Regions from separate parts of the Sphingomonas aestuarii genome, predicted to be linked through region 2. Evidence: predicted binding sites of a transcription regulator. Region 2 holds the regulator's gene; the other holds the start of a gene.
The links. The regulator LexA, encoded in region 2, represses DNA repair genes until DNA is damaged. The targets are predictions, from matches to a motif close to GTTCCNCNCTTGTTCT.
Positions count from the first base shown of each region.

Region 1: recA (recombinase RecA) is a predicted target of LexA. The motif match lies at 2,293-2,308, and genes of this name have one in related genera.

Region 1 is NZ_JBTKVV010000001.1:410,275-415,291, forward strand. It holds gene ACX0GZ_RS02145 (dicarboxylate/amino acid:cation symporter) at 1-12, opposite strand, end outside; gene ACX0GZ_RS02150 (glutathione S-transferase family protein) at 52-678, opposite strand; gene recA (recombinase RecA) at 1,144-2,217, opposite strand; gene ACX0GZ_RS02160 (response regulator) at 2,339-2,689, opposite strand; gene ACX0GZ_RS02165 (hybrid sensor histidine kinase/response regulator) at 2,731-5,017, opposite strand, start outside.
Region 2 is NZ_JBTKVV010000001.1:248,558-253,574, reverse strand. It holds gene ACX0GZ_RS01295 (ComEC/Rec2 family competence protein) at 1-522, shown strand, start outside; gene lexA (transcriptional repressor LexA) at 900-1,562, opposite strand; gene ACX0GZ_RS01285 (molybdopterin molybdotransferase MoeA) at 1,620-2,810, opposite strand; gene moaC (cyclic pyranopterin monophosphate synthase MoaC) at 3,392-3,868, opposite strand; gene trpC (indole-3-glycerol phosphate synthase TrpC) at 3,975-4,757, opposite strand; gene trpD (anthranilate phosphoribosyltransferase) at 4,754-5,017, opposite strand, start outside.

The DNA.
Region 1 (5,017 bases), 160 kb from region 2:
AATCCCGTCCATTCACGTCCCCCGACTCGCGCTCACCGGCGCTTCGACCCCTCACGCATAGGCATAGGGCCCACCCTTGGCGAGGGCCGCCTGATAGGCTGCGCGCGCATGGATTTTCTCCAGCCAGGCGATGGTCGCGGGACGTGTTTCGTCGAGGCCGCCACGCGCGCACGCGGCCTCGAGCGGAAAGCTCATCATGATGTCGGCCGCCGTCATCTCGTCGCCAGCGAACCACGGGCGCTGCGACAATTCGGATTCGATATAGTCGAGATGGACGTCGATCATCGGTTGCAGCTTTTTTTGCGCCGCCTTGCCCAGAATCGGGATGCGCGCGAGCACCAGCTTCACCAGCAACGGCGGCATCAGCGATCCTTCGGCATAATGCAGCCAGAAGCGCCAGCGCCGGGCATTGTCGCGGTGCGACGGGGGGCCGAGGCGTCCATTGCCGCGCTCGACCAGATATTCGACGATCGCGCCCGTCTCGGCGATCACCGCGCCGTCATCCTCGATCACCGGCGATTTGCCGAGCGGATGGACGCGGCGAAGTTCGGACGGCGCGAGCATCGTGACCTTGTTCCGCTCATAGCGCTTGACCGTATAGGGCAGCCCCAGTTCCTCGAGCATCCACAGCACGCGCTGCGACCGCGAATTTTCGAGATGGTGGACGGTGATCGTCATGCGAATGCTCCCCAAAGGCGTCGTTGTTGCCGGGATGACATATTCGTGCGCGGCGGGCGAGTGGGTTGGTGAGGCGAAAGGCAGGAAGATAGTTCGCGCAAAGACGCGAAGGCGCGAAGCGGGTGGTTCATGCGGAGGTGCTGCGCGCGGACGAGGAGCAGGAGGGGTTTTCACATAGAGGCGCAGAGAGAAGAATGCTGTCGTGAAACGGCTTTCCCGATGCGAGTCCTGTGCTGGTGAGCGAAGATTCTCGAAGCCGCTCCGCGCTCCGCGCTCCGCAGCAACATAATCAACTTTCTCTGCGCCTCATTCATGTCCTGCGCCTCCGCGCAAAAACCCCTTCCCCTTACTCTTCGCGCCTTCGCGTGAACGACGCTTTTCCTATCCCGAAAAACAAGAAAGGCGGGAAGAGCCGTCGCTCTCCCCGCCTGTTCCAACTTCTTCGCTTCGAACGACGACCAGCGCTTACGCGTCGTCGTCCTCCGCATCCGGTCCGGTCATCATTTCCTCGGCGACCTTCTCGGTGCGTGCGCGGATCGCCTTTTCGAGCTTGTCGCACAGCTCGGTATTTTCCTTGAGGAACGTCTTGGCGTTCTCGCGGCCCTGACCGATGCGGATGCTGTCATAGGAGAACCAGGCGCCGGCCTTTTCGACCAGGCCAGCCTTGACGCCCAGGTCGAGGATTTCGCCGATCTTCGACACGCCTTCGCCGTACATGATGTCGAATTCGACCTGTTTGAACGGCGGGGCGACCTTGTTCTTCACCACCTTCACGCGCGTCGAATTGCCGACCACATCGTCGCGGTCCTTGATCGCGCCGGTGCGACGGATGTCGAGGCGAACCGAGGCGTAGAATTTGAGCGCGTTCCCACCGGTCGTGGTTTCCGGATTGCCATACATCACGCCGATCTTCATGCGGAGCTGGTTGATGAAGATCACCATGCAGCGCGAGCGGCTGATCGACCCGGTCAGCTTGCGCAAGCTCTGCGACATCAGGCGCGCCTGCAAGCCCACATGGCTGTCGCCCATTTCACCCTCGATTTCGGCGCGGGGCACGAGGGCGGCGACCGAATCGACGACCAGCACGTCGATCGCGTTCGAGCGCACCAGCGTATCGACGATCTCCAGCGCCTGTTCGCCGGTATCGGGCTGCGACACGATCAGCTCGTCGATGTTGACGCCCAGTTTCTTGGCATAGACGGGATCGAGCGCATGTTCGGCATCGACGAACGCCGCCGTGCCGCCGGTCTTTTGCGCCTCGGCGATGACGTGCAGCGCCAGCGTCGTCTTGCCCGAGCTTTCGGGGCCGTAGATTTCGATCACGCGACCGCGCGGCAGACCGCCGACCCCGAGCGCGATGTCGAGCCCGAGCGAGCCGGTCGAGATCGCCTCGACCTGCATGGTTTCCTTCGAACCCAGCTTCATCGCCGAGCCCTTGCCGAACGCGCGGTCGATCTGCGCGAGTGCGGCGTCGAGCGCCTTTTGCCGGTCGGTGGTCGCTGCCATTTGTCCGTCGATTACCTTTAGGGATGCCGCCATTTTGTGTCTCCGGATGCGTAGAGGAAGACGATCACGCGTTCAACGTGATTGGCGGTGTATATGATTTGTTCTTGCGGAACAAGAGGGGAACTTTACGCCCGCTCTTTTCCTCTTCGGGAGCCTAAAGCGACCCGAGCGCCTTTTCGACCGCGTCCATCGTGAACGGCTTGGCGAGCGTCGGGCGGTCGCGGTGATCGGCGGCGATGGTGTCGCCCGATCCGCCGGTCGCGAACACGAACGGCACACCTGCCTCGGCCAGCTTGTCGGCGATCGGGAAGCTCTGCTCGCCGCCGCGCAGATTGACGTCGAGGATCGCGGCATCGATGCCGCCGGCCTCGATCACTGACAATGCGCCATCGACGCTGTCGGCGGAGCCGGCAACCTTGTGGCCGAGGATGTCGATGAAATCTTCGAGCATCATCGCGATCAGGGGTTCGTCCTCAACGATGAGGATATTCTGCTGGTTACTCATGCGCGGCGGTATTTGGCACGAAGCGGAACCTTCGCCAAGCCTCATTTCGCGTTCAGAACGTCTCGCGCGGCTTCGGCAAGTTGCTGGACCGAAAAGGGTTTCGGCAGAAATTCGACATTGTCGAGGTCGATCGAGCGGCGCAACTGCTCCTCGGCATAGCCCGACATGAACAGGACCGGCAGGTCGGGATAGCGTTTCCTTACCTGCGCGACCATCGTCGGGCCGTCCATGATCGGCATGACCACGTCCGAAATGAGCAGGTCGGGCCGCGTCCCCTGCTCCAGCCATTCGAGTGCGGCCTCGCCATGTTCGGCGGTGACTACGCTATACCCCTGACGCGACAGCGCGCGTTCGGCAACGGCACGCACCATATCCTCGTCCTCGACCAGCAGGATCGTGCCGGTGCCCCAGACCGCACCCGTCGCCACGCGAACGGTGTGGACGGGCTTTACCGGGGTGTCGACCGCCGAATGGACGGGGAAATAGATGGTGAAGCGCGCGCCGCCCCCGTTCACGTTTTCGGCAAAGATGTATCCGCCCGACTGTTTGACGATGCCATAGACGGTGGAAAGCCCCAACCCGGTGCCCTTTCCGACTTCCTTGGTGGTATAGAAGGGCTCGAAAATCTTGGGCAGCGCGTCGGGCGGAATGCCGGTGCCGGTGTCGGTCACGATCAGCGCGGTGTAATCGCCCAGCGGCAGCACGTCGTCGGCCATGTCGCGCACCGTGGTCGCTGCCAGCGAACAGGTTTCGATCGTCAGCGTGCCGCCGCCGCTGGGGTTCTTGGTCAGCATCGCATCGCGCGCATTGACCGACAGATTGACGATCACCTGTTCGAGCTGCCCCGGATCGGCGCGAACCGACCCCAGCCCGCGGCCATGCTTGACCTCCAGCTTGACGGTTTCGCCGAGCAGGCGTTTCAGCAGGTTCGACACTTCGGAAATCACGTCGGGCAATTGCAGCACTTGCGGGCGCAAGGTCTGTTGCCGCGAAAAGGCGAGCAATTGCCGGGTCAGGCTGGCGGCGCGATTCGAATTGGCGCGGATCTGCTGGATGTCGTCATAATCGCTGTCGCCGGGCGAATGGCGCATCAGCATCAGGTCGCAATGCCCGATGATCGCGGTCAGGATGTTGTTGAAGTCGTGCGCGACCCCGCCCGCAAGCTGGCCGACCGCCTGCATCTTGGTGGCCTGCGCGACCTGGCGCTTCAGTCGGGTTTCCTCGCCCTTGTCATGGATCGACAGCAGCACGGCGGCTTCGCCCAAGCCCCGCGCGCCCGCGATCGTCACGTTGACGGTCTCGTCCGGGTGATGCTTCAGCCGGATCGCCATGTCGGCGGCATGCGCGGCGCCATTGGCGAAGCGGCGGATCGCATCGCTCAACGCCGCCTTGTCCTCGCGCACCACCAGATCGCCGGGATAGAGCGGCGGACGCTTCGCATCGATCGTCGCCGCGCGGAAGAACGCGTCGTTCATGTGCAGGAACCGGCCTTCGCGATCGACCAGCGCGAGCGGCGCGGGCAGCAGCGAGATCAGCCCGCGGACATGCGCGGCGGCATCGCTGTCCAGCACCGGGGCGGCGACGCGTTCCTCGTCGTCGATCAGCGCGACCAGCATCGGCGCGGTGTCGCCCGCGACGAACGGAAGTTGCAGCAGGCGCAGCGGATTGCCCGCATCGCCTTCGCGATCGAAGCGGATCAGCCCGGCGCTGTCGGTGCGCAGGAACTGGCCGAACTCGCGGCCCTCCATCGCCGCTTCGCTGTGGCCCATCGCGCGCGTGCGGAACACGCGATTGGCGGCGCGGATGCGTCCGTCGGGGGTCAGCGTCACCGCCATCACCCCCGCGCCGCCCAGCCGGTCGCCGGTCTCCGCGCCGATCAGCCGCTCGACCTCGGCCGCGACATCGACCGTCTCGCGCGTCTCGAATCGCCAGACGAGCATCTCGTCGCCCGCGCGCGCGATCGTCACGGCCAGCGTACGGCCATTATGGTCGATGCTCCCGGCGTCCCCCTCACCGTCGCGCCACGCCGCGCGGCCCGCACGCGCCAGCGCCGCCGCCGCGACATCGCCGACCGGCAGGCCGGGCGGCGCGGGATAGCCCGGAAACAGCCGCGCGAACGCATCGTTGGCGCACACGAACCGCCCGGCGCGGTCGGTCACCGCCAGCGCGTGCGGGCTCGCCTGCGCCAGCGCGCGGGCGACCGACCAGTCGACCTCGACCGGTTCGGCATCGCGGGCAGCGCCGATCCGCGCATAGAGAAAGAACGCCACCCCAATCAGCAGCCCCGCGCCGACGAACCCGGTCGCCACCGCCCGGTCGCCGATCAGC
Region 2 (5,017 bases):
CTTGTGACGGGCGACGGGCGGCATCTGGCGTTGCGGTCGCCCGAGGGCGGCATGGCGCTGCTGCGCGACCGGGCGGGCGATTATGTGCGGTCGACGCTGGGCGAGAATGCGGGGTGGGATGGGGAATTGGGAGCGCTGTCGGCCTTGCCGGGGGCTGCGTGTTCGCCCGATATCTGTATCGCAGATTACCGGCGCGGCGACCGGGTGTGGCGGATCGCGGCGACGCGCAGCAGCTATCACCTCGATATTGCCGACATGGCGCGGGTGTGTCGGGAAGCCGACATCGTGGTGAGCGAACGGCGGTTGCCGAGGACGTGCAATCCCCGCTGGCTGAAACTCGATCGCTGGACGCTGCGCGAGACCGGCGGGGTCGCGATCAGCTTTGCCGGACCGCGGGTGACGACGGTGCGGCGGGGGACCGATCATCCTTGGCTGAACCCGCCCAAGGTCGCGCCGCCGTGGCGGGAGCGGCGGGGGGTCGGCGGAATCTCAGCCAAGAAGCGACGATCGAACTTCGGATAACGGCGGTTCAGAGTAACGGACGCTCAGACTGTCGCTGCCCAGGAACGGGCCGTCATTGGTTAGGGTATCCCGCGATATGCTCAACCTGATTTCGCAGTTCCCAAGACGTTCACGACGAACTCGCCCCCGCGTTCTGGCACGCAACCGAAGTTGGCAAGGTGGATGGAGGGTCGGTTACGGATCGGGCGCCACGCCATCGACCCGCGCCACCCATCACACCGATGTCGTCATTGCGAGCGTAGCGAAGCAATCCAGTGTTGGCACGCGCGTCACTGGATTGCTTCGCTACGCTCGCAATGACGAAGCGGGATAAAGCGAGCCAGCTTCGCCTTTATCGAAGGTTGTTATTTGCGATCTCTTCCGCGGTGATGCGGCCGTCAATAGCGCCGCAGCAACCCCGCCAGCTTGCCCTGAACACGCACCTGATCGGGGCGGTAGCGTTGGGGGTCATAGCTGCGGTTGGCGGGGTCGAGGCGGACCATCGCGCCTTCGCGGCGGAAATATTTGAGGGTCGCTTCATTCTCGTCGATCAGGGCGACGATGATGTCGCCGTCGCGCGCGGTCTCGGCCTTGCGAATGAGCGCATAGTCGCCGTCGAGAATCCCGGCCTCGACCATCGAATCGCCTGCGACTTCGAGCGCATAATGATCGCCAGAGCCGAGCAGCGCGGCGGGGACGGGGAGCATCTGCGAGCCCTCCAGCGCCTCGATCGGGACGCCGGCGGCGATGCGGCCGTGCAAAGGCACCTCGATCACGTCGTTGGCGGGCGTCGGCACGCTGCGGGCGACGGCGGTGCGTTCCTTGGGCGATTTCTTGGCCTCGGCACGCTCGGGCATGCGCAGCACTTCCAGCGCGCGGGCGCGGTTGGGCAGGCGGCGCAGGAACTTGCGTTCCTCAAGCGCGGAAATCAGGCGGTGAACGCCCGATTTCGATTTGAGGTCGAGCGCCTCCTTCATCTCCTCGAACGAGGGAGACACGCCGGTTTCGTTCAATCGGTCGGAAATGAAGCAGATGAGTTCGTGTTGCTTGCGGGTCAGCATGCCCAAAGCCCTCCGTCGGAACAGACGCGGAACTTATGGGCAACGCGTGCGCCCAAGTCAAGCGATGCGTATGACTTCCACGGTTTCGCCCGTTTCGGCCCCCGGCGCGTTCGCCTGACGCACGATCAGGCAATTGGCATGCGAAAGCGCGCGTAGCATCGACGAATCCTGCTGGTCGAGCGGTGTCGCCACCCCGTCCTTCAGATGCGCGCGCAGATGGTCGGCGCGCGTGCCCGTCGGGCCGATCGCGTCGGCCAGCGTCGCCTTGACCGTGCGCGGCCAGGGATCGGCGGCCCCCGACATGTGGCGGACGAGCGGCGCGAGGAACAGCGTTGCGGTGACGAAGGCGGACACCGGATTGCCGGGGAGGCCCAGCACCACGGTTTCGCGCACGCGCGCGGCCATCATCGGCTTGCCGGGGCGCATCGCTACCCGCCAGAAATCGGGCTTTGCGCCGATGTCCTCAAGCGCGGGGCGGACGAGGTCGTGGTCGCCGACCGATGCGCCGCCGGTGGTGACCAGGATGTCGGCATCGACCTGAGCGAAGGTGGAGGACAGGATCGCGCGATCGTCGGGGAGGATGCCCATCTGGATCGCCTCTGCGGGCAAATTGGCAAGCATCGCGACGAGCAGCGCGGTGTTGCTTTCGGGAAGCTGCCCGTCGGCCAGCGGCACGCCCGGCGGCACGAGTTCGTCGCCGGTCGCGGCGATCGCGACGCGGATCGGGCGGTGGACGGGAACGGTGCCGTGACCCGCCATCGCGGCGAGTGCGATCCGCGACGGGGTGAGGTGATCGCCGGCATGGATCAGCCGTTCGTCCTGGCGGAAGTCGCGCCCGCGCTCGCGGACATGCGCGCCGCGCGCGGCGGGGCCGTCGCCGGTCAGCGTGATCGTGTCGGCGTCGCGGCGCGCGTCCTCCTGGATCAGCACGGTGTCGGCTCCCTCGGGCAGGGCTGCGCCGGTGAAGATTCGGACGGCCTGCCCGGCATCGACTTTTCCTGCGAAGGGCCGCCCGGCGGCGCTTTCGCCGATCACCGCGAGCGGTCCAGGCAGGTCGTCGAAGCGAACCGCATAGCCATCCATCGCCGACAGATCGGCAGCAGGCTGGGTGCGAAGCGCCATCACATCGATCGCCGCCCAGCGATTGGCGGCCGCGTTCAGCGTGACATGCTCGGTGGCGATCGAGGGCGCGAGCGCGAGCAGGCGATCCTGCGCCTCGCGAACGGGGAGGAGGGTGGGAGCGCTCATGGACGGGTGCCTCCAGTCGGAAAACACCGGTTAAAGGTCGGCGCTATCCAGCAGGGCGATTTCGAAGCAGGCGGCGGAAAGATAGGCGATATGATGGCTGAGGTCGGCATGATGATGCCGGGTAGCATCATCGGCCCGGATTAGCACCCCGTCCGCTTTTGGGTGGTAAGCGGACGGATCATATCTTAGGCTGTCATTGATGCCGATTAATATGACACGCTACGGAGAGAGGTCGCGCTACCGGGTTGGTTCGGCAGTGCTTGAGGCAATCACTTGCGTAGCGTTATTGTCGGTGAAAATCGGCATTCCCGCGTGGCTTATTTTTCTCGTCGCGGTCTCTGCTTCGATTGCCCTGACGATAATGACGTATCATCGCCTTCGCGATGCGAATCTATCCAGTGCATGGCTGCTTTTTATGATCGTCCAGTTTGCTATAGGGCCAACGTGGCATCTTTCGGACCATGTAACTTTCAACATCGGCGGCTCAATCATCAGCTTGGTACCGGTGATACTAGGATGGATCGTGCCCCGAATGGCCGATCAGAAGGTTGAGCTAGGGTCTGCTTAGGGGTCGTTAGCAGTCATTGCGGCTCCGCCACCCAATCGCCCGACTTGCCGCCGCTTTTCGTAAGCAAACGCACGCCCTCGATTGTCATGCCGCGGTCGATGGCCTTGGTCATGTCGTATACCGTCAGCAGCGCGGTGGTGACGGCGGTCAGCGCTTCCATTTCGACGCCGGTGCGGTCGGTGGTGCGCACCGTCGCGGTTGCGGTGACGCCGGTGTCGTCGGGGGTCAGTTCGATCGTGACGCTGGTGAGGGGGATCGGGTGGCAGAGCGGGATGAGGTCGCTGGTCTTCTTCGCGGCCATGATCCCGGCGATGCGGGCGACGGCGAGCGCGTCGCCTTTCTTGAGCGTCGCCTGGCGGATCGCGGTGGCGGCTTCGGCGGTCATGGCGATGCGGCCGGTGGCGGTGGCTTCGCGCAGCGTTGCGGGCTTGGCGCCGACATCGACCATGTGCGCGCTGCCGTCGGGGGTGAGGTGGGTTAGGTTGGGCATGGGCTATTCCTTACCGCGCTCACCCTGAGCTTGTCGAAGGGTGCCACGCAACCGATCGACCAAGACCCTTCGACAAGCTCAGGGTGAGCGCGGTTTACAGGGTCACTCAGCCTACCAGCGCGCGCGTCGCGGCTTCCACATCGTCCCGCCGCATCAGCGCCTCGCCGATCAGGAAGCAGCGGATGTCGTGTTTGGCCAGCGCGTCGAGATCGGCGCGGGTCTGGATGCCGCTTTCGGCGACGAAGGTACAGTCTTTGGGTGCACTGGCGACGAGGTCTAGGGTTTTCTGGAACTCGACCTCGAACGTCTTCAAATTGCGGTTGTTGACGCCGATCAGCTTGGACCGGAGCGTGCTGGCGCGCTCCATCTCTCCGGGGCCGTGCACCTCGATCAGCACGTCCATGCCGAGGCCTAGCGCGGCGTCCTCGATTTCGGCCATCTGCGCGTCTTCGAGCGCGGCGACGATGATGAGGATGGCGTCGGCGCCCATCGCGCGCGCCTCCAGCACCTGCCAAGGGTCGATCATGAAATCCTTGCGGAGCACAGGCAGCGAACAGGCGGCGCGGGAGGCGATCAGATAATCGGGTGAACCCTGAAAATAATCGCGGTCGGTGAGGACCGAGAGGCAGGTGGCACCCCCCGCCGCATAGGCGCGGGCATGGGCGGGCGGGTCGAAATCGGCGCGGATCAGGCCTTTGGACGGGCTGGCCTTCTTGATCTCGGCGATCAGGGCGTAGCGGTCGCGCGCTTTCGCATCGAGTGCGGCTTTGAACCCGCGCGGCGGGGTCTGTTCGCCGGCAAGCGCCTGGAGGTCCGACAGGCTGCGCGCGGCCTTGCCCGCCGCAACCTCTTTGCGCTTGGTCGCGAGGATCCGGTCGAGCATCGTCATTGGTATGCGATCCAGCAATCGAGCAGCGCCTTGGCAAGACCATTGTCGAGTGCCTCGCGTGCTTCTTCCACGCCATCGACCAGCGTGTCGGCACGGCCCGCGACCATCAGCGCGGCGGCGGCGTTGAGGAGGACGGCGTCGCGATACGGGCCGACTTCCCCCAACAGCAGACGCCTCAGCGCTTCGGCATTTTCGGGGGCCTCGCCACCGCGAATCGCGGACAGCGGGTGGCGGGGCAAGCCCGCATCTTCGGGCGCGAG